3 regions of the Streptomyces sp. NPDC056480 genome follow, and region 3 is predicted to be linked to each of the others. Evidence: riboswitches for the same ligand, from Rfam matches in the RefSeq annotation. Region 3 holds a riboswitch; each other region holds the start of a gene.
What was found. A riboswitch is a leader RNA that binds a small molecule or an ion and turns the genes downstream of it on or off. The one in region 3 is predicted to bind cyclic di-AMP.
Positions count from the first base shown of each region.

Region 1: linked by a shared signal. The riboswitch ahead of ACFQ79_RS22945 (peptidoglycan DD-metalloendopeptidase family protein) and the one ahead of ACFQ79_RS29120 (transglycosylase family protein) in region 3 are both predicted to bind cyclic di-AMP.
Region 2: linked by a shared signal. The riboswitch ahead of ACFQ79_RS10340 (M23 family metallopeptidase) and the one ahead of ACFQ79_RS29120 (transglycosylase family protein) in region 3 are both predicted to bind cyclic di-AMP.

Region 1 is NZ_JBHTSA010000053.1:27,202-34,770, reverse strand. It holds gene ACFQ79_RS22960 (STM4012 family radical SAM protein) at 1-633, shown strand, start outside; gene ACFQ79_RS22955 (STM4011 family radical SAM protein) at 769-1,647, shown strand; gene ACFQ79_RS22950 (SGNH/GDSL hydrolase family protein) at 1,634-2,428, opposite strand; gene ACFQ79_RS22945 (peptidoglycan DD-metalloendopeptidase family protein) at 2,591-3,574, opposite strand; cyclic di-AMP (ydaO/yuaA leader) riboswitch at 3,579-3,766, opposite strand; gene ACFQ79_RS22940 (tyrosine-protein phosphatase) at 4,127-4,948, shown strand; gene ACFQ79_RS22935 (DUF6126 family protein) at 4,959-5,114, opposite strand; gene ACFQ79_RS22930 (helix-turn-helix domain-containing protein) at 5,149-5,808, opposite strand; gene ACFQ79_RS22925 (aspartate aminotransferase family protein) at 5,882-7,267, opposite strand; gene hpnH (adenosyl-hopene transferase HpnH) at 7,330-7,569, opposite strand, start outside.
Region 2 is NZ_JBHTSA010000016.1:61,684-69,252, reverse strand. It holds gene ACFQ79_RS10345 (GntR family transcriptional regulator) at 89-772, opposite strand; gene ACFQ79_RS10340 (M23 family metallopeptidase) at 1,002-1,772, opposite strand; cyclic di-AMP (ydaO/yuaA leader) riboswitch at 1,785-1,950, opposite strand; gene ACFQ79_RS10335 (M16 family metallopeptidase) at 2,151-3,518, opposite strand; gene ACFQ79_RS10330 (M16 family metallopeptidase) at 3,545-4,903, opposite strand; gene ACFQ79_RS10325 (DNA topoisomerase (ATP-hydrolyzing) subunit A) at 5,085-7,544, shown strand; gene ACFQ79_RS10320 (CobW family GTP-binding protein) at 7,564-7,569, opposite strand, start outside.
Region 3 is NZ_JBHTSA010000084.1:15,028-22,596, reverse strand. It holds gene ACFQ79_RS29140 (exopolyphosphatase) at 1-913, opposite strand, end outside; gene ACFQ79_RS29135 (DUF501 domain-containing protein) at 910-1,455, opposite strand; gene ACFQ79_RS29130 (septum formation initiator family protein) at 1,497-1,967, opposite strand; gene eno (phosphopyruvate hydratase) at 2,086-3,372, opposite strand; gene ACFQ79_RS29120 (transglycosylase family protein) at 3,742-4,467, opposite strand; cyclic di-AMP (ydaO/yuaA leader) riboswitch at 4,471-4,644, opposite strand; gene ACFQ79_RS29115 (transglycosylase family protein) at 4,903-6,018, opposite strand; gene ACFQ79_RS29110 (cytochrome P450) at 6,169-7,476, opposite strand.

The DNA of each region.
Region 1 (7,569 bases), on a different contig from region 3:
TATCCGCTGTACGTCCGGCCGCTCACCGGGCTCGGCCGGATCTCCCCCACCGCCGACCGGGAGTGGGACGAGCAGCGGCTTCGCCTCTACCGGCACGGCCGGGACCATCTCCTCGCGCACGGCTACGAGCAGGTGTCGATGCGGATGTTCCGCCGCACGGACGCGGCCCCGCTGGGCCCCGACGACTACGCCTGTCAGACCGACGGCATGATCGGCCTGGGCTGCGGGGCCCGCTCGTACACCTCGGCCCTCCACTACTCCTTCGACTACGCCGTCGACATGCGGGAGATCCGTTCGATCATCGACGCGTACACGGAGACCGCGGACTTCTCGCGGGCCGAGGTCGGCCGCTGGGTCGACGCCGGGGAGGCCAGGCGCCGCCATCTGCTGCAGTCGCTGCTCCAGGCCGAGGGCATGCCGGTCGCCGGGTACGAGGAGCGCTTCGGCGCCTCGCCGTTCGCGGACTTCCCGGCGGAGCTGGGCCGCTTCGAGGCCCTCGGCTGGCTGGACGAGACGGCTCCGGCCGGGCTGCTCCGGCTGTCCGCGGAGGGCCTGGCCCACTCGGACGGCCTCGGCCCGGAGCTCTTCTCCCCCTCGGTGCGGGCCGCGATGGCCGCGTACGAACCGAAGTAGGCGGCGACCGTGGACCTGACACCTCCGCCGATCCCGATCCCGATCCCGATCCCGGGCACGGTCACGGGCACGGTCACGAGCACGGGCACGGGCATGGGCACGGGCCTGACACCGTCGCCGATCCCGGGCACCGGCATGGACCTGACCTTGCTCTACCGCGGGCCGCTCTCCTCCTGCGACTTCGACTGTCCGTACTGCCCGTTCGCCAAGCGCCGGGACAGCCGGGAGCAGCTGCGCGCGGACCGGGCCGCGCTCGAACGGTTCACCGGGTGGGCCGCCGGGCAGACCGAGGACCGGCTGCGCGTCCTCTTCACCCCCTGGGGCGAGGGTCTGGTCCGCTCCTGGTACCGGCGGGCGCTGGTCGAGCTGTCCCGGCTCCCCCACGTGGAGCGGGTGGCGATCCAGACGAATCTGAGCTGCCGGACCGACTGGCTGGCGGAGGCTGACCCGGAGAGCGTGGCGCTCTGGTGCACGTACCACCCGGGGCAGACGCCGTACGAGCGCTTCCTCGCCAAGTGCGGGGAGCTGGCGGAGCGGGGCGTCCGCTTCAGCGTCGGCGTCGTCGGGCTTCCCGAGCACGCGGAGCACGCCCGGCGGCTGCGGGCCGCGCTGCCGGCGCACGTCTACCTCTGGGTGAACGCCGCGGAGGGGCACGCGTACACCGACGCGGAGGCCGCGGAGTGGACGCGGATCGACCCGCTCTTCCCGTACAGCCGTCATCCGCACCGCTCGGCGGGGCTGCCGTGCCGGACCGGGGAGTCGGTGATCTCGGTGGACGGCGAGGGGACGGTACGGCGCTGCCATTTCGTCAAGGCCGAGCTGGGGAACCTGTACGACGGCTCGTACCGCGCCGCCCTCCGCCCCCGGGCCTGTCCCCTCGCCGTCTGCGACTGCCACATCGGCTACGTCCATCTGGAGACGCTGCCCCTGTACGACGTGTTCGCCGGCGGGGTCCTGGAGCGGATCCCCGCCGGCGTGCACCCGCCGGCTGTCCCCGGAACTACAGGGGCATGAGGTCGGGGCGCTTCGCCTCGACGTGGTCGCCGGAGCTCTCGCCGCGCAGCCGACGGCCGATCCAGGGCACGAGGTACTCCCTGGCCCAGTGGATGTCGTCGCGGCGCACCTCGAGCGTGCCGCGCGGGGGTACCGGCGGCCACGCCTGGTCCGGGTCGGCCGGCACCGGCATGCCGAGGACCTGGGCGGCGCGCAGGGCGACCCGGGTGTGGCCGTCGGACGAGAGGTGCAGGCGGTCGTCGTCCCAGGCGCGCCGGTCCTGGACGGACTTCAGGGACCAGAGGTCGAGGACCGGGCAGCCGTAGCGGTCCGCGATGGCCCGGACGTGCCCGTTGTACGTGGCGATCTTGCCGCGCAGGTGCTTGAGGAGCGTGACGCCGCGGGTGTCGAAGCCGGTGGTCACCATGACGGTGCCGACGGCGGAGGTGAGTTCGGCGACGGCGCGCTCGAAGCGTTCGGCGACCTCGTCGGGGTCGGTGCCGGGGCGGATGATGTCGTTTCCGCCGGCGCAGAAGGTCACCAGGTCGGGGGCGAGTTCCTTCGCCCGGGGGACCTGTTCCGCCACGATCTGGTCGAGGAGGCGCCCGCGTACGGCCAGGTTGGCGTAGCGGAAGGCGTCGTGCTCCGGCAGCTGGTCGGCGAGCAGCACCGCGAAGCGGTCCGCCCAGCCGACGTAGGTCCCGTCGGGCCCGGGGTCTCCGACGCCCTCGGTGAAGCTGTCACCGATCGCCGCGTACGACCCGAATGCGTGCTTGTCTCTTGATCTCGAATCGTCTGCCACGGGAGCACATCCTTCCCCTTCGGATGTGACCTACGCGACCGTAAGGAGGGGTTGACGCCGGGTGACATATGCCACCGATAAAGAATTTGCCAAGCCGGAATAGAGCGGGAACACGCCGGAGGCCCGGCACGTGTGTGCCGGGCCTCGGGTGGCGACGGTGCGTCAGATGTTCACGCCGTGCTGGCGCAGCGCGGCGATCGGGTCGATGTCGGAGCCGTAGTCCGGCCCGGTGCGGATCTCGAAGTGCAGGTGGGGGCCGGTGACGTTGCCGGTCGCGCCGGAGAGGCCGATCTGCTCTCCGCCGCTCACGGTCTGGCCGGCGGAGACGGAGATCGAGGAGAGGTGGGCGTACTGCGAGAAGGTGCCGTCGGCGTGCTGGATGACGACCTGGTTGCCGTACGCGCCGCCGTCGCCGGCGGAGTAGACGGTGCCGGGGCCGACCGCGACGATCGTGGTGCCGGTGGAGGCCATGAAGTCGACACCGGTGTGGTAGCCGGAGGACCACATGGAGCCGGCGGCGCGGTACGGGGTGGACATGCCGCCGCTGACCGGGGCGAACCAGCCGGAGGCGGAGGTCGCGGCGCCGGAGGACTCCGAGGACTGCGCCGCCTTCGCGGCCGGGGCGCTCTTGGCCGGGGCGGCGGAGCGCTCGCTGCTCCGGGAGGCGCGCGAGGTGTCGCCGTTCTTCTCGGCGCTCTTCGGCGCGGCGGCCTTGGGCGCGGAGCTCTTCGGCGCGGCGGCCTTGGCGGTGCTCTTGGCGCCGAGGGTGAGCTTCATGCCGGGCAGGATGAGCGAGGGGTTCTCGCCGACGACCTGACGGTTGTCCGCGTACAGCTTCTGCCAGCCACCGGTGAGGTGGTGCTCGGCGGCGATCTTCGACAGGTAGTCGCCCCGCACGACGGAGTACGTCTTCGGCGCGGCCTTCGCGGCGGCGGGCGCGGCCTTGGCGGAGGCGGGGGCCTTCACCTGGGCGGCGGCGGTGACGGCCTGGCCGGGAGCGGCGGCCGGGGCGGCCTGCTCGGCGGCGTGGGCGCCGGTGGCACCGAGGAGCGGAAGGGCGACGACGGCACCTCCCGTACCGGCGGCGGCGATTCCGCGGGTGAGGCGGTTGGACTTGATGCGGCGGTGCTTACCCTTCGCGGGCATGGCGAATTCCTCTCCGGCGCCTACGAGGTGAGCTGTCGGGTTCGGACTGGAGATGTCCGGCCGCGCTCTCACGCGGCTTCACCCCGAGCCGTCCTGTGTCGCGGGACCGGCGTACTTCCTGGGTCCCCCGCTCCTGCCACGCATGGGATGAGTGGAATTCCGGACGGTGGCAGGATTCGGCGGTCCGACCGGATTGACGGTGACGCTAGACGAGCGGGGTCGACGCGAACAAGCCAGTGATTTCCACCGGCTTTCCGGGTACGTCCTTCCGCCCGGAATTCCGGTCACCCTCCGTGGATGACGGACCCTCGATTTCCTTTTTCCGTACGGCAATTGCTCCGGCCCGTCGGCCACGATCCGTCACTTCTATGACCCTGCTCACGCGCTGCGGCTCATCTCGCCTGCAAACAGGGCGCGTTATACGTAAGGCCCCAATTCGGACAGATCACCCATTCCCGTCCAGGGGGGTGCGCCGGCCCGGCCCCACCTGGATGATTGCCCCTGGAACCGATCTCGCGTCGGGCACCCGAACGTCGACCCTCAGGAGCATCCGTGACGCAGCAGCTGCCGCAGGTCCCGCCCATCGAAGCGAACGAGCCCGAGCTGGCCGAGGTCCGCAACTTCCGGGACGTGGGCGGCCTGCCGACGACGGACGGGCGCGCCGTGCACCCCGGCCGCCTCTACCGCAGCGGCCACCTCGCCCACGCCACCGAGGAGGACGTCGCCTTCCTCGACTCGCTCGGCCTGCACACCGTCTTCGACTTCCGGAACCTCGCCGACCGGAAGGTCGAGGGCCCGGACGTCGATCTGCCGGGTGTACGGAACGTGAACATACCCCTCAACGACCCGGCCGACGGAAAGGAGTTCTGGAAGCTGGTCCGCGACGGCGACATCGAGCAGCTGCGGGACATCCTGGGCGACGGCAAGGCCGCGACCCGAATGTCCGACTCGTACCGGAAGATGGTGGTCGAGCGGACCCCGGAGCACAGCCGGATCCTGCACGCGCTGGCCGAGGACAGCCTCCCCGCCCTGATGCACTGCGCGGCCGGCAAGGACCGCGCCGGGCTCTCCATCGCGATCACACTGCTGGCCGTCGGGGTCGAGCGGGAGGCGATCGAGGCCGACTACGTGAAGTCGAACGACCCGCACCGCCGCTACAAGGTGCGCCGCAGCTCCACCGCCCCGGACGCGATGTCGCCCGAGGTGATGGAGCTGCTGAGCCCGCTGTTCGACGCGCGGGTGGAGTATCTGCGGGGCGCCTTCGAGACGATCGAGGCGACCTGGGGCTCGGTGGACGCCTACCTCTCGGAGGGCCTGAAGCTGTCCCCGGAGACCCGCGAGCGGCTGCGCGAGCGCCTGCTCACGGAGGCGTGACCAGGACCCGCTACTGGTTCTGCCCGCCGAGCATGAAGAGCAGGTAGAGGAAGCCGGCGAAGAGGTGCCCGGCGATCAGATAGGCGAAGAGGCGCAGGACGAGACCCTTGGGGAACTTGCCCTCGCCTCGCTCTTCGCCGGTGACAGCTCGTGACTTCTCGGACATCTCGGTCCTTTTCTTTCGAAGGAAGTACGCGGGATCAGCGTCGGTGCGGAGTGCCGTCGCCGAGACACAGCTCGGCGACGGGGCTCTGCATCAGGGTGTGGACGAAGAGCAGCTCGGCCCCGCCGGGGGTCGCCGCCCCGATCCGGTGCGGGGTCAGCGAGTCGAAGTGCGCGCTGTCCCCGGGATCGAGGACGTGGACGGCCTCGCCGAGCGCGAGCCGCACCCGGCCCTCCAGGACGTGGATCCACTCCTCGCCCGGGTGGACGCGCACGATGTCGGCCCGGGTGGCGTACGGCACGTGGACCCGCAGGCACTGCAGGGCGCGCCCGGCGCCGCCCGCCTGGCGGTAGATCCAGCCGTCGGCCTCGACCGGTTCGGAGCGCCCGGCGCGGACGACGGGGTCGCGCTCGGGGGGCGCCTCGCCGAGGAGCTCCGAGACCGTCGTACCGTAGATACGGGCGAGGGCCAGCAGCATCGGGAGCGAGGGCTGCCGGTTCCCCGTCTCCAGACGCGAGAGGTGGGCCGGCGAGAGGCCGGCCCGCTGCGCTGCGGCCTCCAGGGTGAGTCCCCGGCGGCGGCGCAGGGCCCGCAGCTGCGGGGCGACGTCGGGCAGGACGTCGGGGCCGGCGGCGCCAGGGGCGCCGGGGGCCGGGGTGACGGGTTCCGGGGAGGTCTCCCCGGGGACGTGGTCCATGCGTCCATTCCGCCAGGATCGTGCCTCTGAGGCAAGTTTATTGCCTCAGAGGCAAAAGCCCGGGGTCGTACGGTCAGCGCTGCGCGACAGCCTGTTTCACCAGGGTCTTCCCGAAGTCCCACATCAGCCCGCCGCCACCGTGGGCGTCGTCCATGACCGCGGTGAAGGCGGTGACGAACCGGTCCACGTCCGCCTCGTCGACGACCAGCGGCGGGATCAGCTTGATCACCTCCAGATGATCCCCTGAGACCTGGGTGAGGATCTGGTGCCGCTGGAGCAGCGGGACGACGACCATCTGGGCGAAGAGACCCTTCCGGGCCGCCTGGAGCATGGTCCAGCGCCCGCGCAGCCCGAGCGAGGACGGCCGGCCGAACTCGATCCCGATCATCAGTCCGCGCCCGCGGATCTCGTGGAGCAGCTCGTACCGGGGCACGAGCTCCTTCAGCCGCCCGGAGAGCAGGTCGCCGATCCGGCGGGCGTGCGCGACCGTACCCTCGTCCTCCATGACCGCGAGGACGGCGAGCCCGGCCGCCATGGCCTGCGCGTTCGACCCGAAGCTCGCCGAGTGGACCAGGACCCGGTCCATCGACGAGTAGACCTTCTTGAAGATCCAGTCCTTGCCGAGGGTGGCGCCGACCGGCACGTAGCCCCCGGAGAGCGCCTTGGCGACACAGACCAGGTCGGGTTCGACGCCGTCCTCGTGCTGGTACGCGTAGAAGTCGCCGGTCCTGCCGAGGCCGGTCTGCACCTCGTCGGCGATGAGCAGCGCCCCGTGCCGGTGCAGCAGCTCCTGGGCGGCGCGCAGGAAGCCCGGCGGGGCCTCGTGGACGCCCTTGCCCTGGATCGGTTCGACGACGAAGGCGGCCACGTCGCCCTTGCGCAGCTCCCGCTCCAGGGCGTCGAGGTCGCCGAGCCCGATCGCCGTGTCGGGCAGCAGCGGGGCGAAGCCGTCCCGGAAGCCGTTCTCGCCGTTCACGGAGAGAGAGCCGGTGGTGAGCCCGTGGAAGGCGTGGGTGCAGTAGAGGACCCTCGGCCGCCCGGTGGCGTACCGGGCGAACTTGAGGGCGGTCTCCACGGCCTCCGTGCCGCTGTTGCCGAAGAAGACCCGGTCGAGGTGCGGGCTGTGGGCGAGCAGCGCCTCGGCGAGGAGTCCCGGCAACGGCTGGCAGTCGAAGCGGGTGAGGTCGGCGAGCTGGGCGTCCAGGACGTCGTGGAGGGCCTTGCGGACGACGGGGTGGTGCCGTCCGAGGCCCATCACGCCGAAGCCGGCGAGCATGTCGAGGTGGTCGACCCCGTCGGCGTCCCAGAAGTGGGCACCCTCGGCCCGCTCGTACACCTTGTCGAAGCCGATGGTGTGGAGCATGCGCGGCAGCTGGTGGTTGAGGTGGCGGGCGTGCAGCTCGTACCGCTCGCCGCCGCGCTCGGCGAGCAGCGCCCGCAGGTCGAACTCACCCTTCACGGCCGCTCACCCGTTCCATGGGGGGTCGCCGGCTTCCTGGGCGGTCGCCCCTTCACCGTCGCTCACCCGTTGTTCCCGGAGACGGTCTCCCTGATCGCGCGCAGGGATTCCTTGAGGGAACCCATGGTGGCGAGGACGGCGGTGGGCTCGTAGCCGCAGTGCGCCATGCAGTTGGCGCAGCGCGGGTCCTTGCCGCGGCCGTACTTGTCCCAGTCGGTTTCCTCGATGAGTTCGCGGTACGTGGGGACGTATCCGTCGCTCATGAGATAGCAGGGTCGCTGCCAGCCGAAGAGCGAATAGTT
Region 2 (7,569 bases), on a different contig from region 3:
GGCGGCCTTTCGCTTTTACACTGCCCCTCTTTTCGGGCAGCACGAAGCAGCGGCGCCGAATTGCTATTCCATGTATACGATGCGCGCGTTAATTCCGGGAACTCGCCGTGTTGACTGCATGTTGCGAAACCCTCACACGGCCGCGGTCCGGCCTCTTGAGACGGTGCAACGACTGCGAGCGCTCCGCGTGCAGCGCGGTCAGCGTCCGCGCCCGCTCGGCGTCGCCGCGCGCCACCGCGTCCACGATCGCACCGTGCTCGGCCCAGGCGTCCACCGGCCGCTCGGGCTGCTCGACCGCGTACATCCAGGCGATCTTGTGCCGCAGCTGGGTCAACAGCGCCGTCAGGGCCGGGCTGCCGGAGGCCTGCGCGAGGGTCTCGTGGAACCAGCCGCCGAGTGAGCGCAGATCCTCGCCCTGCCCGCGCCTGGCCCGCTCCTGCCCCAGCCTGACCAGGCCGCGCAGCACCTTGAGATGGGCCTCCGTGCGCCGCTGGGCGGCGCGGGCCGCCCCCAGCGGTTCGAGCAGCGCCCGCATGTCGAGCAGATCGGCGGCCTCCTGGTCGGTGGGCTCGGCGACATGCGCCCCGGCGTGGCGGCGGGAGACGACGAAGCCCTCGGACTCCAGGGTGCGCAGGGCCTCGCGGACCGGGACGCGGGACACCCCGTACCGGCGGGCCAGCTGGTCCTCGGTCAGCCGGCTGCCCCGCTCGAAGACGCCGGAGACGATGTCGTCCCGGATCGCCGTGCATACCGAGTGCGCGGGAATGCGCATGTCCGACCTCCGCCTTTGGTCTGCGCGAGTCAATTCCGACGGCGCCTGTTCTGCGCCCGATCTGCGACTCTATTGCAGCACGCCGGAATTTCCGATGCCCCGGCGGAATATCGATGTCCCGCGGCCGACGAAAAGCCCCGGCTCTGTACGAGCCGGGGCTTTTGCGATGCGGGGGGGGGCGGCGGCGGAACCGCCGGCCCCGCGCGAGGGCGTCCTGGACCGTCCTGGATCAGACGTTGACGCCGCGGGCGCGCAGGTACGAGACCGGGTTGATGTCGGAGCCGTACTCGGACGTCGTCCGCGCCTCGAAGTGGAGGTGCGGGCCGGTCGAGTTCCCGGTCGAGCCCGAGATGCCTATCCGCTCACCCGGCTCGACGGTCTGGCCGACGGAGACCCCGATGGAGGAGAGGTGCCCGTACTGGGTGTACGTGCCGTCGTTCATCCGGATGACGATGTTGTTGCCGTACGCGCCGCCCCAGCCGGCCTCGACGACGGTGCCCGAGCCGACGGAGACGACGCTGCTGCCGTAGGAGGCGTGGAAGTCGATGCCGGAGTGGCTGCCGGAGGACCACAGCGAGCCGCCGGTCTGGTAGCCGGTGGACACGTACGTGCCCTCGACGGGCAGCTGGAAGGAGGCCAGACGACGACGCTCGGCCTCACGGGCCGCACGCTGCTCGGCCTCGCGGATCTCCTTGGCGCGGGCCTCGGCCTTGCGCTTCGCCTCGGCCTTGGCCTTCGCCTTGGCGGCGACCTCGAAGGCCTCCTGCTCCTGGGCGGCGGCCTGGGCGTCGATCCGCTCGGCGAGGGAGTCCTCGGTGATCACCTTGATGAGACCGGTGTCCTCGAGCGAGCGGTTGTCCGTGTCGGCGGCGAGCGCCGGGGAAGCGAGGGTTCCGATGACGCCGGTGGTGGCGAGCGTCGCCGCGCCGGCGATGCCCACGCCGCGGCGCGCCATCCGGCTCGGAGCACGATGCTTCCCGGTGGCACGGGTGAACGCCATGTAGGGGCTGATCCTTTCCTTCCCTCTCGCCTACCGGGTTAGCTGACGGGTTCGGAGCAGGAAGGTCTCCTACGAGCCCCTCCGTACGAGACGAAGGCGCCCGATTCACCCCAGGGACTACGCGTGGGTCCCCGGCTCCCCAGGCTCGCGCCTGACGGGGACTCGGCGATGTCTGTCCGATGCCGCGGGTGCGGCACGTGCAACTGACGAACAGACGCACCGACGCTATGCGGATCGTCTTTCAATCACCAACCGGACACGCATTTTGTAAGACATGCCACAGGGCATACAGCCACCCTTAACCTCAATACGGACAAAGGGGAGGACCCCGACGAACTGCGCCGTCGGGGCCCTCTCTTGCCGTGTCCGCGGTGTGAATCAGCCGGTCACGACGGTCACTTCGCCGATCCCGAGCGCGCGCACCGGCTCCGCGATCTGCGCCGCGTCGCCGACGAGCACGGTGACGAGCCGGTCCACGGGGAAGGCGCTGACCACGGCCGCGGTCGCCTCGACCGTGCCGGTCTCGGCCAGCCGGGCGTACAACTGGGCCTGGTAGTCGTCCGGGAGGTGCTGCTCGACCTGGTCGGAGAGCGTCCCGGCGACGGAGGCGGCGGTCTCGTACTTGAGCGGCGCGACCCCCACCAGGTTCTGCACGGCCGTCTCCCGCTCGGCGTCGGTGAGCCCCTCCGCGGCCAGCTTCCGCAGCACCTTCCACAGGTCGTCAAGAGCGGGACCGGTGTTGGGCGTGTCGACGGAACCGCTGATGGCGAGCATCGAGGCGCCGTTCCCCCGGCCGTCCGAGCGGAGCACCTGCCCGAAGGCGCGCACGCCGTACGTGTAGCCCTTCTCCTCCCGCAGGACCCGGTCGAGCCGCGAGGTGAGCGTGCCGCCGAGGCAGTACGTGCCCAGGACCTGGGCCGGCCAGACGCTGTCGTGGCGGTCGGGTCCGACCCGGCCGATCAGCAACTGGGTCTGGACGGCGCCGGGACGGTCCACGATGACGACCCGTCCGGTGTCGTCGGCGGTGATCGGCGGCATCGGGAGCGGCTCGGCCGGCTCGCCGGTCCAGGCGCCCAGGGTCTCGGCGAGGACCTTGTCCAGGTCGACACCAATGAGGTCGCCGACGACCACGGCGGTGGCCGTGGCCGGCCGGACGTACGCCTCGTAGAAGGCGCGGACCGCGGCGGCGTCGATCGCCTCGACGGTCTCCTCGGTGCCCTGGCGCGGCCGGGACATCCGGGCCTCGGCCGGGAAGAGCTCCTTGGAGAGCTGCTTGGCGGCGCGGCGGGCCGGGTTGGCCGTCTCGTGCGGGATCTCGTCGAGGCGGTTGCGCACCAGGCGCTCGACCTCGGTCTCGAGGAACGCCGGCGCGATCAGGGCCTCGGAGACGAGACCGAGCGCCTTGGGCAGCCGGGAGACGGGAACCTCCAGGGAGACCCGTACGCCCGGGTGGTCGGCGTGCGCGTCGAGCGTGGCGCCGCAGCGCTCCAGCTCGGCCGCGAACTCCTCGGCGCTCTGCTGGTCCGTGCCCTCGAAGAGCGCGCGGGCCATGATGGTGGCGACACCGTCGAGACCGGCGGGCTCGGCGTCCAGCGGGGCCGGCAGGAAGATCTCCACGGCCACGACCTGCTGGCCGGGGCGGTGACTGGTGAGCACCGTCAGGCCGTTGTCCAGGGCGCCGCGGTCCGGGGCCGGGAAGGCCCAGGGCCGGGCGGTGCCGGGCCTCGGCTGCGGGTGGAAGTCCATGCTCGTCAAAGACGCGGCGGCGTCGCTCACTGGTCCGCTCCCTCTTCCTCGTCGTCGCCGTCGGCGTTCTCGCTCTGCTCGGTCGCCAGCGGCTCGTAGACCAGCACCGCGCGGTTGTCGGGGCGCAGCGTGGCCGCGGCGACGTCCCGCACCTCGTCGGCGGTGATCGCCAGGACGCGGTCGACGGCGGTCAGCGCGAGCTGCGGGTCGCCGAACAGCACGGCGAACCGGCACAGTTCGTCGGCGCGGCCCGCGACGGTGCCGAGCCGGTCGAGCCACTCGCGCTCCAACTGGGCCTGCGCGCGCTCCATCTCCTCGGGCGTGGGGCCCTCGGCGGCGAACCGGGCGAGTTCCTCGTCGACGGCCGCCTCGATCTGCGGGACCTCGACCCCGCCGGAGGTCTTGACGTCCAGCCAGCCGAGCGAGGGCGCGCCCGCGAGCCGCAGCATGCCGAAGCCGGCGGCGACGGCCGTGCGGTCGCGGCGGACCAGGCGGTTGTGCAGCCGGGAGGACTCGCCGCCGCCGAGGACCGTCAGGGCCAGGTCGGCGGCGTCGCACGCGCGCGTGCCGTCGTGCGGCAGCCGGTAGGCGGCCATCAGCGCGCGGGCCGGGACCTCCTCCTCGACGACCTCGCGCAGCTGCTCGCCGATGACCTCGGGCAGGTCGCCGGAGCGCGGTGCGGGCTTGCCGTCGTGGCCCGGGATGGATCCGAAGTACTTCTCGACCCAGGCGAGGGTCGTCTCCGGGTCGATGTCCCCGACGACCGAGAGCACGGCGTTGTTCGGGGCGTAGTACGTGCGGAAGAAGTTCCGCGCGTCCTCCAGGGTGGCCGCGTCCAGGTCGGCCATCGACCCGATCGGCGTGTGGTGGTACGGGTGCCCCTCCGGGTAGGCCAGGGCGGTCAGCTTCTCGAAGGCCGTGCCGTACGGCACGTTGTCGTAGCGCTGGCGGCGCTCGTTCTTGACGACGTCCCGCTGGTTCTCCATGGACTCGTCGTCCAGGGCGGCGAGCAGCGAGCCCATGCGGTCGGCCTCCAGCCAGAGCGCGAGCTCCAGCTGGTGCGTGGGCATGGTCTCGAAGTAGTTGGTGCGCTCGAAGCTCGTCGTGCCGTTGAGCGAGCCGCCGGCGCCCTGCACGAGCTCGAAGTGCCCGTTCCCCTGGACCTGCTTCGAGCCCTGGAACATCAGGTGCTCGAAGAGGTGAGCGAGGCCCGTGCGGCCCGGGACCTCGTGCCGCGAGCCGACGTCGTACCAGAGGCAGACCGCGGCGACCGGGGTCAGGTGGTCCTCCGAGAGCACCACGCGCAGGCCGTTCGCCAACCGGTGCTCGGTCGCTGTCAGGCCGCCGGAGCCGGCCTCGGCCGTGGCCGTGTGACCCATGGGCATGTACGTCCCTTCGATCGCGATGTGAAAAAGTCCTGCCACTGTATGCAAGCGCGCCGACACCTGGCGAAGTTCCCGCCCCCGGGAGATGTCCCTCTTCCGGGTCGCGGTCGGCGTTGTCGGTGGCACGGTCCACAATGGTCCGCGTCAGATCAACCTTGTTGGTGAAGGAGCCGCAGCCGCGATGGCCCGCCGCAGCACGAAGACACCGCCGCCGGACGACGCGTTCGAGGAGCGAATCCTCGACATCGACGTTGTCGACGAGATGCAGGGCTCCTTCCTCGAGTACGCGTACTCGGTGATCTATTCGCGTGCCCTCCCGGACGCCCGTGACGGCATGAAGCCCGTCCAGCGACGCATCGTTTTCCAGATGAACGAGATGGGGCTCCGGCCGGACCGGGGCTTCGTCAAGTGCGCCCGTGTCGTCGGCGAGGTGATGGGCAAGCTCCACCCGCACGGCGACGCCTCGATCTACGACGCCATGGTCCGCATGGCACAGCCCTTCTCCATGCGGCTCCCCCTGGTCGACGGCCACGGCAACTTCGGTTCCCTGGGCAACGACGACCCGCCGGCCGCCATGCGGTACACCGAGTCCCGGATGGCCCCGGCCGCCCTGCTCATGACCGAGTCCATCGACGAGGACACGGTCGACTTCTCGCCGAACTACGACGGCCAGGAGCGGGAGCCGGTGGCGCTGCCCGCCGCCTACCCGAACCTGCTGGTCAACGGCGCGTCGGGCATCGCGGTCGGCATGGCGACCAACATGCCCCCGCACAACCTCGGCGAGGTGATCGCGGCCGCCCGCCACCTGATCCGCCACCCGGGCGCCGACCTCGAGACGCTGATGCGTTTCGTGCCCGGCCCCGACCTGCCGACCGGCGGCCGGATCGTCGGCCTCTCCGGCATCAAGGACGCGTACGAGTCGGGTCGCGGCTCGTTCAAGATCCGCGCCACGACGAGCGTGGAGACGGTGACGGCGCGCCGCAAGGGCATCGTCGTGACCGAGCTGCCGTTCACGGTCGGCCCCGAGAAGGTCATCTCCAAGATCAAGGACCTGGTCGGCTCCAAGAAGCTCCAGGGCATCGCGGACGTCAAGGACCTCACCGACCGCAGCCACGGTCTGCGCCTGGTCATCGAGATCAAGAACGGCTTCGTGCCCGAGGCCGTCCTGGAGCAGCTCTACAAGCTGACGCCGATGGAGGAGTCCTTCGGCATCAACAACGTGGCGCTGGTGGACGGCCAGCCGCTGACGCTCGGCCTCAAGGAGCTCCTGGAGGTCTACCTCGACCACCGCTTCGAGGTTGTCCGGCGCCGCTCCGAGTTCCGCCGCACCAAGAAGCGCGACCGGCTCCACCTGGTGGAGGGCCTGCTCGTCGCCCTGCTCGACATCGACGAGGTCATCCGGCTGATCCGGGAGAGCGAGAACTCGGCGCAGGCCAAGGAGCGCCTGATCGAGCGCTTCTCGCTCAGCGAGATCCAGACGCAGTACATCCTGGACACCCCGCTGCGCCGCCTCACCAAGTTCGACCGGATCGAGCTGGAGACCGAGCAGGACCGGCTCAACGGCGAGATCGACGAGCTGACCGGGATCCTCGACTCCGACGCGGAGCTGCGGAAGCTGGTCTCGGCGGAACTGGCCGCGGTCGCGAAGAAGTTCGCCACGGACCGGCGTACGGTCCTGCTGGAGTCGGCGGGCGCGCCCGTCGCGGCCGTCTCCCTGGAGGTCGCGGACGACCCGTGCCGCGTGCTGTTCTCCTCGACCGGACTGCTCGCCCGTACGGCGACGGCGGAGCTGCCCCCGGTCGACCCGGACGCCACCCGCGTCAAGCACGACGTGATCCTGTCGTCGGTGGCCGCCACCCAGCGCGGTGACATCGGCGCGGTGACCTCGGCCGGCCGGCTGCTCCGGATCGCGGTGATCGACCTGCCGCAGCTCCCGGACACCGCGTCCGCGCCGAACCTGGCGGGCGGCGCGCCGCTGTCCGAGTTCCTGTCCCTGGAGGCGGACGAGACCGTGGTCTGCCTGACCACGCTCGACGAGGCCTCGCCGGGGCTCGCCCTGGGCACGCTCCAGGGCGTGGTGAAGCGCGTGGTCCCGGACTACCCGGCGAACAAGGACGAGCTGGAGGTCATCAGCCTCAAGGAGGGCGACCGGATCGTCGGCGCGACCGAGCTGCGGACGGGCGAGGAGGACCTGGTCTTCATCACCTCCGACGCCCAGCTCCTGCGCTACCCGGCCGCGCAGGTACGGCCCCAGGGCCGGCCGGCCGGCGGTATGGCGGGCGTCAAGCTGGCGGACGGGGCGGACGTGATCTCGTTCACGGCGGTCGACCCGGCGGCGGACGCCGTCGTCTTCACCGTCGCGGGCTCCACGGGCACGCTCGACTCCGCGGCGGGTACGTCGGCGAAGCTGACGCCCTTCGACCAGTACCCGCGCAAGGGCCGCGCGACCGGCGGCGTCCGCTGCCAGCGCTTCCTGAAGGGCGAGGACGTCCTGATCCTGGCCTGGGCGGGAACCACCCCGGCCCGCGCCGCCCAGAAGACCGGCACCCCGGTGGAACTCCCGGAGATCGACCCCCGCCGCGACGGCTCGGGCACCCCGCTCGCCCACCCGGTGGACGTGGTGGCGAGCCCGGCGGTCTAGCCGGAGCCCCGGAGGCGCCCTACGG
Region 3 (7,569 bases):
ATGCGACGGATAGGGCGATCCCATCGAGGATGTCGTGCTCACTGACGACGACCTCGTGGGCTCCGACCCGCTCCACGATCTCCCTCAGGACGATCGCGCCGGCGATGATCACGTCGACCCGGCCGGGGTGGATGACGGGGATCGCCGCCCGTTCCGCGTGCGTGGAGGCGAGCAGCCGGTCGGCGACCTCGGCGACCTGGGCGGCGGAGATCCGGGCGTGGTGGATCTTCTCGGAGTCGTACTCGGGGAGCCCGAGGGCGATGGCGGCGACCGTGGTGACCGATCCGGCGAGCCCGACGAGGGTGTCGGCGGTGTCGATCGGGACGGTCTCGGCCGCCAGGTCGAGCGCGGCCCGGACGTCGGCGCGGATCGCGTCGGCCTCCTCGGCGGTCGGCGGGTCGTGCCGGACGTGCCGCTCGGTGAGCCGGACGCAGCCGATGTCGACGGAGCGGGCCGCCTCGACGTGCCGGTTGCCGACGACGAACTCGGTCGAGCCGCCGCCGATGTCCACGACGAGACGGCGGTCGTCGCCGTGCAGCTCGCCGGTGGCACCGGTGAAGGAGAACGCGGCCTCCTGGTCGCCGGTGATCACCTCGGGCTCGACACCGAGGATCTCCACGACGCCGTTCACGAAGTCCGCGCGGTTCTCGGCGTCGCGGGAGGCGGAGGTGGCGACGAAGCGCAGCTTCTCGGCGCCGAGCTCCTTGACGACCTCGGCGTACGCGCGACAGGCGGCGAAGGTCCGCTCCAGGGCCTCGGGGGCGAGCCGGCCGGTCTTGTCGACGCCCTGCCCGAGCCGGACGATCGTCATCCGCCGGTCCAGCTCGATCAGGTCACCGGTGTCCGGGTGGACGTCGGCGACGAGGAGGCGGATGGAGTTCGTACCGCAGTCGATTCCGGCGACCCGGGTCACTCCGTCCCCTCCTTCTTCTCCTCGTCCGCGCACGGTGTGACGCAGGCGCCCTTCGCCCACCACTCCGGCAGCATCGCGAGCGCCTCGTCGCCGAACGGGTTCACACCGGGTCCCGCGGCCAGCGAGTGGCCGACGAGGACGTGCAGGCACTTCACGCGGTCCGGCATGCCGCCGGCGCTCGGGAAGCCCTCCAGGACCTCGATGGCGTCACGGCGCGCGATGTAGTCCTCGTGCGCGGCCCGGTAGGCGGCGGCGAGCTCCGGGTCGGTGGCGAGCCGGGCCTGCATCTCCTTCATGACCCCGTTGGCCTCCAGGGTCCCGATGGCCGAGGCCGCCCGGGGGCAGGTCAGGTAGTACGTGGTCGGGAACGGCGTGCCGTCGGGGAGCCGGGGCGCGGTCTCGACGACGTCCGGGTTGCCGCACGGGCAGCGGTGCGCGATGGCGCGCAGGCCGCGGGGCGGCCGGCCGAGCTGGAGCTCGAAGGCGGCGATGTCCCGCTCGGTGGGCTCGGTGCGTTCGGTCTGCGGAGGGGGCGTTTCCATGTTTCTCTCGGTTGCCTTGCTCGTCTGGTGCGGAGGAGGGGTCAGGGGCGGTCGGCGTGGTCGACGCCGTCCCAGAGGTTGTCGTACCAGGGGCGGTCCGCCGCTCCCTGGTCGCCGCGGGGCCGTTGCTCCGCGTCGGGGTCGTTCACGGTGAAGCCGGTCTCGCCGGGAAGCACGTAGTGGAGGTGCTCGCGGGCGAGGCGGCGGACGTAGGCCGGGTCCTGGAGGCGGGCCTTCTCGTCCCTGAGTTCCTCGACCCGGCGGGCGGCGTCGGCGGCCCTGCGCTCCTGTTCGGCGATCTCGCCCTGCTGGGAGACGTAGCTCCGCATCGGGTAGGCGAGCGCCACGACGAGGGAGCAGACGACCAGGGCGAGGAAGGCCGCGCGGCCGGTGAGCCGGGAGCGGCGGGCCTGGCGGCGGGTCTGGGAGCGGTAGACACGGGCGGCGGTCTGCTCGCCGAGCAGTCTGATCCGGGTCGCGGTGGAGAACCGGTCCCGGTCCTTCGCGGCCATGTCGTGTCGCCTCCCCTGTTCACGCGGACGTCCCCGCACACGGTACGGGACCGAGTACGGGGACGTACGGAAGCCGCCCTGCGGAGGGGCTCAGCCGTCGATCAGCCGTGCGGGGTGATCAGCCCTTGAAGCGCGGGAAGGCGCTGCGGCCGGCGTAGACCGCGGCGTCGTCGAGGATCTCCTCGATGCGCAGCAGCTGGTTGTACTTGGCGACGCGGTCCGAGCGGGCCGGGGCGCCGGTCTTGATCTGGCCGCAGTTCACGGCGACCGCGAGGTCGGCGATGGTGACGTCCTCGGTCTCGCCGGAGCGGTGGGACATCATGCACTTGAAGCCGTTGCGCTGGGCGAGCTCGACGGCGTCGAGGGTCTCGGTCAGCGAGCCGATCTGGTTGACCTTGACCAGGAGGGCGTTCGCGGTGCCCTCCTCGATGCCGCGGGCCAGGCGCTCCGGGTTGGTGACGAAGAGGTCGTCGCCGACGATCTGGACCTTGGTGCCCAGCTTGTCGGTGAGGACCTTCCAGCCGGCCCAGTCGTCCTCGTACAGCGGGTCCTCGATGGAGACCATCGGGTACGCGGAGACGAGCTCCTCGTAGTACTCGGTCATCTCGGCGGCCGAGCGGGACTTGCCCTCGAACTCGTACTTGCCGTCCTTGTAGAACTCGGACGCGGCCACGTCGAGGGCGAGCGCGACGTCGGAGCCGGGGGTGTAGCCGGCCTCCTTGATGGCCTCGACGATGAGGTCGAGGGCGGCGCGGTTCGACTCGAGGTTCGGCGCGAAGCCGCCCTCGTCGCCGAGGCCGGTGGAGAGGCCCTTGCGCTTCAGCACGGCCTTGAGGGTGTGGTAGATCTCGGCGCCCCAGCGGAGGGCCTCGGAGAAGGACTCCGCGCCGATCGGGGCGATCATGAACTCCTGGATGTCGACGTTGGAGTCGGCGTGCGACCCACCGTTGAGGATGTTCATCATCGGAACGGGCAGCAGGTGCGCGTTCGGGCCGCCGAGGTAGCGGAAGAGCGGGAGGTCCGAGGCCTCGGACGCGGCGTGCGCGACGGCGAGGGAGACGCCGAGGATGGCGTTGGCGCCGAGGGAGCCCTTGTTCTCGGTGGCGTCCAGGTCGAACATGGCCTGGTCGATCAGGCGCTGCTCGGTGGCGTCGTAGCCGACGAGCTCCGGGCCGATCTGCTCGATGACGGCGAGGACGGCCTTCTCGACACCCTTGCCCAGGTAGCGGTTCGGGTCACCGTCGCGAAGCTCGATGGCCTCGAACGCACCGGTGGAGGCGCCGGACGGAACAGCAGCACGACCGGTGCTGCCGTCGTCGAGGCCGACCTCGACCTCGACCGTGGGGTTGCCTCGGGAGTCCAGGATTTCCCGGGCTACGACGACGTCGATGGACGGCACGAGCATCTCCTTTTTGGGATGTGACGCTGGATGTGACGCAAGGTCGGTGCAGGGTCGCTTGGCCTTGCGACAAGAGCCTAACCGGCTCGGGGGCTCCGGCCAGCCGGGCGCCCGCCCCCTGGGACGAAAAAGGACCCAAGGGCAGGCATGTCGGGACGAAGGGCCTCAGATCTACCGGCCGGTAACCGTGTGGGCGGTCCGCTGTTCCTGCGGGCCCTCCCCCTCAGTACCTCCGCCGGTCCCTCCGTACGCCCTCCGGAAACGGGGGAACCCCGGTCCGACGCGCACGGGGGATGGGCGCGTCGGGCCGGGGTGGTCACCGCGGGAGGGTCGGAGGGGCCGCGTGAGCCGCCGGACTCACGCGAGCCGCCGGGCTCACTTCAGGTGAAGCTGCTGGCCCGGGTAGATCAGGTCGGCGTCCTCGACGACGTCCTTGTTCAGCTCGAAGAGCTTGGCCCAGCCGCCCTTGACGCCGTGCGCCTGGGCGATCTTGCTGAGGGTGTCGCCGGCCGCGACCTTGTACTCGCCGTCACCCTTCTTGACCTTCTTGCCGGTCGGGGTGGTGACGGTCTTCTTCGCGGCGGCCTGCGGAGCGGCCTGCTGCTGCGCGGCCTTCTTCGGGGCCTGGCGCTGCTCGCTGCGGGTGGTCGGCTGCTCGGCCTTCCGCTCCTGCTGCGGCTGCTGGGTGCTCTGCTGCGGCGCGCTCTCGGCGGCGCCGGTGTTCGGCGAGGCGCCCGAGAGGCCCACGCCGCAGGACGGCCAGGCGCCCTTGCCCTGGCCCGCGAGGACCTTCTCGGCGATGGCGATCTGCTGGGACTTCGACGCCTGGTTGGCGGTCGCGGCGTAGGCGGTGCCGCCGTACGCGGCCCAGGTGGAGGCGGAGAACTGCAGGCCGCCGTAGTAGCCGTTGCCCGTGTTGATGGACCAGTTGCCGCCGGACTCGCACGCGGCGACGGTGTCCCACTCGGAGACCGTGGCGGCCGAGGCGGTGCCCGCGGTCATCAGCGGGGCGGCGACGGCGACACCGGTGACGCCGACGAGCGTGACGACCTGGGTGGCCTTGGACGGACGGCGGTGTTTGCCCTTACCGGAAAACAGCATGGAGATTCTCCTCACCGACGCCTGTGAGGTGAGCTGTCGGGTTCGGGCCGGAAAGTTGCCCGGCCGCGTGTCCTAGCACGCGGCTTCACCCCAAGCCGTTCGCCGGCCGTCTGTCTCAACGGCCGGGACCGGCACTTACCTTGGGTCCCCCACTCCTGCCTTCGGCGCTTGCGCGACGACTGTTCCCATCGGCCGACGGCAGGATTCGGCGTTTCGGTCGACGGGGCCCGCGGTGGCGAGCGGTGACGACCGTAGACACAGACCCACCGGAAGTTCAAAGAGGCGCATTGCGGAAATATCGCCCCTACTTGCCTTCCGGCGGGGGTTGTTTGTGCAGGTGAGACGCGACGGAAGCGGAGTTTGCGGGCGTGACACGCCAGTTGGGGCGAAGAGACCCATGTCTCACTTGCCCAGAACCGGACATATGACCCTGAACTACTCCGCCGACGCGGTCGAACCCGCCGTCAGGTCGAGGGCCTGACCAGGGAGGATGAGGTCCGGATCGACGCCCACGGTCTGCCGGTTGGCGTCGTAGAGGGCGGTCCAGCCTCCGGGGAGTTCGTTCTCCTGTGCGATGTCGGACAGATTGTCGCCCGGCTGCACGAGATAGGCGCCCGACTTGCCCTGACTGTCCGTTGCGTCCGATTCCTTCGAAGCGTCAGCCGGGGACTTCTCCAGGGGGTTTTCGGTCAGCTTGTTACCCGATGAAGCATGTCTACCTGATTCGGTTGAACTGTCCGACTTGCCGGTTTCCTCCGGAGCGGCGTCACCCCGGTGCTTCCCGGTTCCGGGAGTGGCCGGCGACACGTCGTCCGTCGGCCCGCCGGGCGTGGTGGCTCCCGGCGCAGTGGGCGTACCGGGCGTAACCGGCGTAACGGACTCATCGGGCGTGACCGGCGTGGTGGGCACCGTCGGGTGGCTCGGGTCGGTCGACACGGAGGGGCTCGCCGGGGTGGTCGGCGTCACGGGAGCGGTCGGCGAGACGGGAGTGGCGGGTGCGGTGGGCGAAGCCGACTCCGTGGCCTTCTTCGCGTCCTTGGACGCCTTGGACTCCTTCGCGTCCGACGAGGACCCCTCGGAGGTCCCGGGAAGACCGGTGGTCCAGTTCGACTCGGGAACCGGGCCCGTGGGGGCCTTGGGGACGCTCGCGGGGCCGGGATCCACGCCGGGCGAGGTGCCGTCGTTCGTGAGGCCGGCGATCGGCGCGCAGGTGGCCCACTCGGTGGACCCCTTGGCAAGGGCCTTCTCGGCCACCGCGATCTGCTGGGCGCGGCTGGCCAGGTCGGGGCTGGGCGCGTACGTCAGGCCGCCGTTCCGCTCCCAGCTGTCCTGGGTGAACTGGAGCCCGCCGTACATGCCGTTGCCGAAGTTGGCGCTCCACTGGCCGCCGGACTCGCACTCGGCGACGCGGTCCCAGGTGGCGGCGTCGGCGGCGGAGGCGGACCCGGTGGCGAGCAGCGGCAGCGCCATGGCGGAGCCGGTCACGCCCGCGGCGACGACGATTGCGGGGGCCTGACGGGGGCGACGGTGACGTCCGTTCCCGGAACGCATAGGAGCGCCTTTCGCGTGACGACTGTGTGGACGACCCGAGTTGCCGGACATGGCCGAATTACTCAACCACGTTGACGAACCGAGCTGACCGGGAAGGTAGCCCTATTCGAACGCTCATCACAAGTCGATGCACCCGCGATCACGTGAAGATCACAGTTCTGATGAACCGTCACTTCGTGGAGGTCGTACGGAAGGGGAGAACTCCACCGGAAGCGTGCGCAATCCGCGCATGATGAGCCCTCCGCGCCACCGCAGTTCCTCGGGATCGGCGGCAAGTCGCAGGTCCGGAAGCCGAGTCAGCAGGGTGGCGAGCGCGGTCTGTCCCTCGAGCCGCGCGAGCGGCGCGCCGAGGCAGTAGTGGATGCCGTGCCCGTACCCGAGGTGCTGGTTGTCGCGCCGGGCGAGGTCCAGGGTGTCCGGCCCGTCGAACCGCTCCGGGTCACGGTCCGCGGCGGCGAGCACCACGAGGACGGGGTCGCCCGCCGGGATGTCCTGTCCGCCGATGGTCAGCGGCTCGGTCGCGTACCGCCAGGTGGCCATCTCCACCGGCCCGTCGTACCGCAGCAGCTCCTCGATCCCGGTCTCCAGGAGCCCGGTCTCCCCCGCCGCGACCGACGCCTGGAGCAGCTCGCGCTGCTCGGGGTGGCGCAGGAGCTGGTACATGCCGTTGCCGATGAGGTTGACGGTCGTCTCGAAGCCGGCGAAGAGCAGGATGAAGGCCATGGCGGCGGCCTCGTTCTCGGTGAGGTGCTCGCCGTGGTCGGAGGCCTTGATGAGGCCCGAGATGAGGTCGTCCCCGGGCTCCTCGCGCTTGCGGTGGATCAGCTCGGCGAGATAGCCGCGCATCTTCTTCACCGACCGCGCGACCCCGCCGCGCGGGCCGCCGCCGTGCCGGATCATCATCCCGGCCCAGTCGCGGAAGTCGTCCTGGTCCTCCTCGGGCACGCCGAGCAGGTCGCAGATCGCGTAGATGGGGAGCGGGAAGGCGAACTCGTGGATGAGGTCCGCGCTCCCCTTCTCCACGAAGGCGTCGATGAGCCGGTCGGTCAGCTCCTGCACGCGCGGGGTGAACTCGGCGACCCGGCGCGGGGTGAAGGCCTTCGAGACGAGTCGCCGCAGCCGGGTGTGGTCCGGCGGGTCGATGTTGAGCAGATGTGTCATCAGCTCGGCCTTGCGCTCGCCCGGGATGCCCGTCTTCCCCTTGGCGTGCGGGGACTCGTCGTGGTGCGCGGGGTTCTTGGAGAGCCGCTGGTCGGCGAGGGCCTGCCGGGCGTCCCCGTACCGCGTCACCAGCCAGGCCTCCACCCCGCTGGGCAGCGTCGTCCGGTGCACGGGCGCGTGCTCGCGGAGCCAGGCGTACGCGGGATACGGATCGCTCGCGAACTCCCAGGTGAAGAGCTCGGGGGCGGGGGACGACGCGGGGCAGGAGGCGGGGCCGGTTCCGGGGGTGGTGCTCACTCCCCGACCGTACAGGGCGGTCCGGAAGGCGAGGTCTGTCGGATCCTGTGATCAAGAAGGGGGTGGTGCCCTAGATTCTTGTCAGTGGATCCT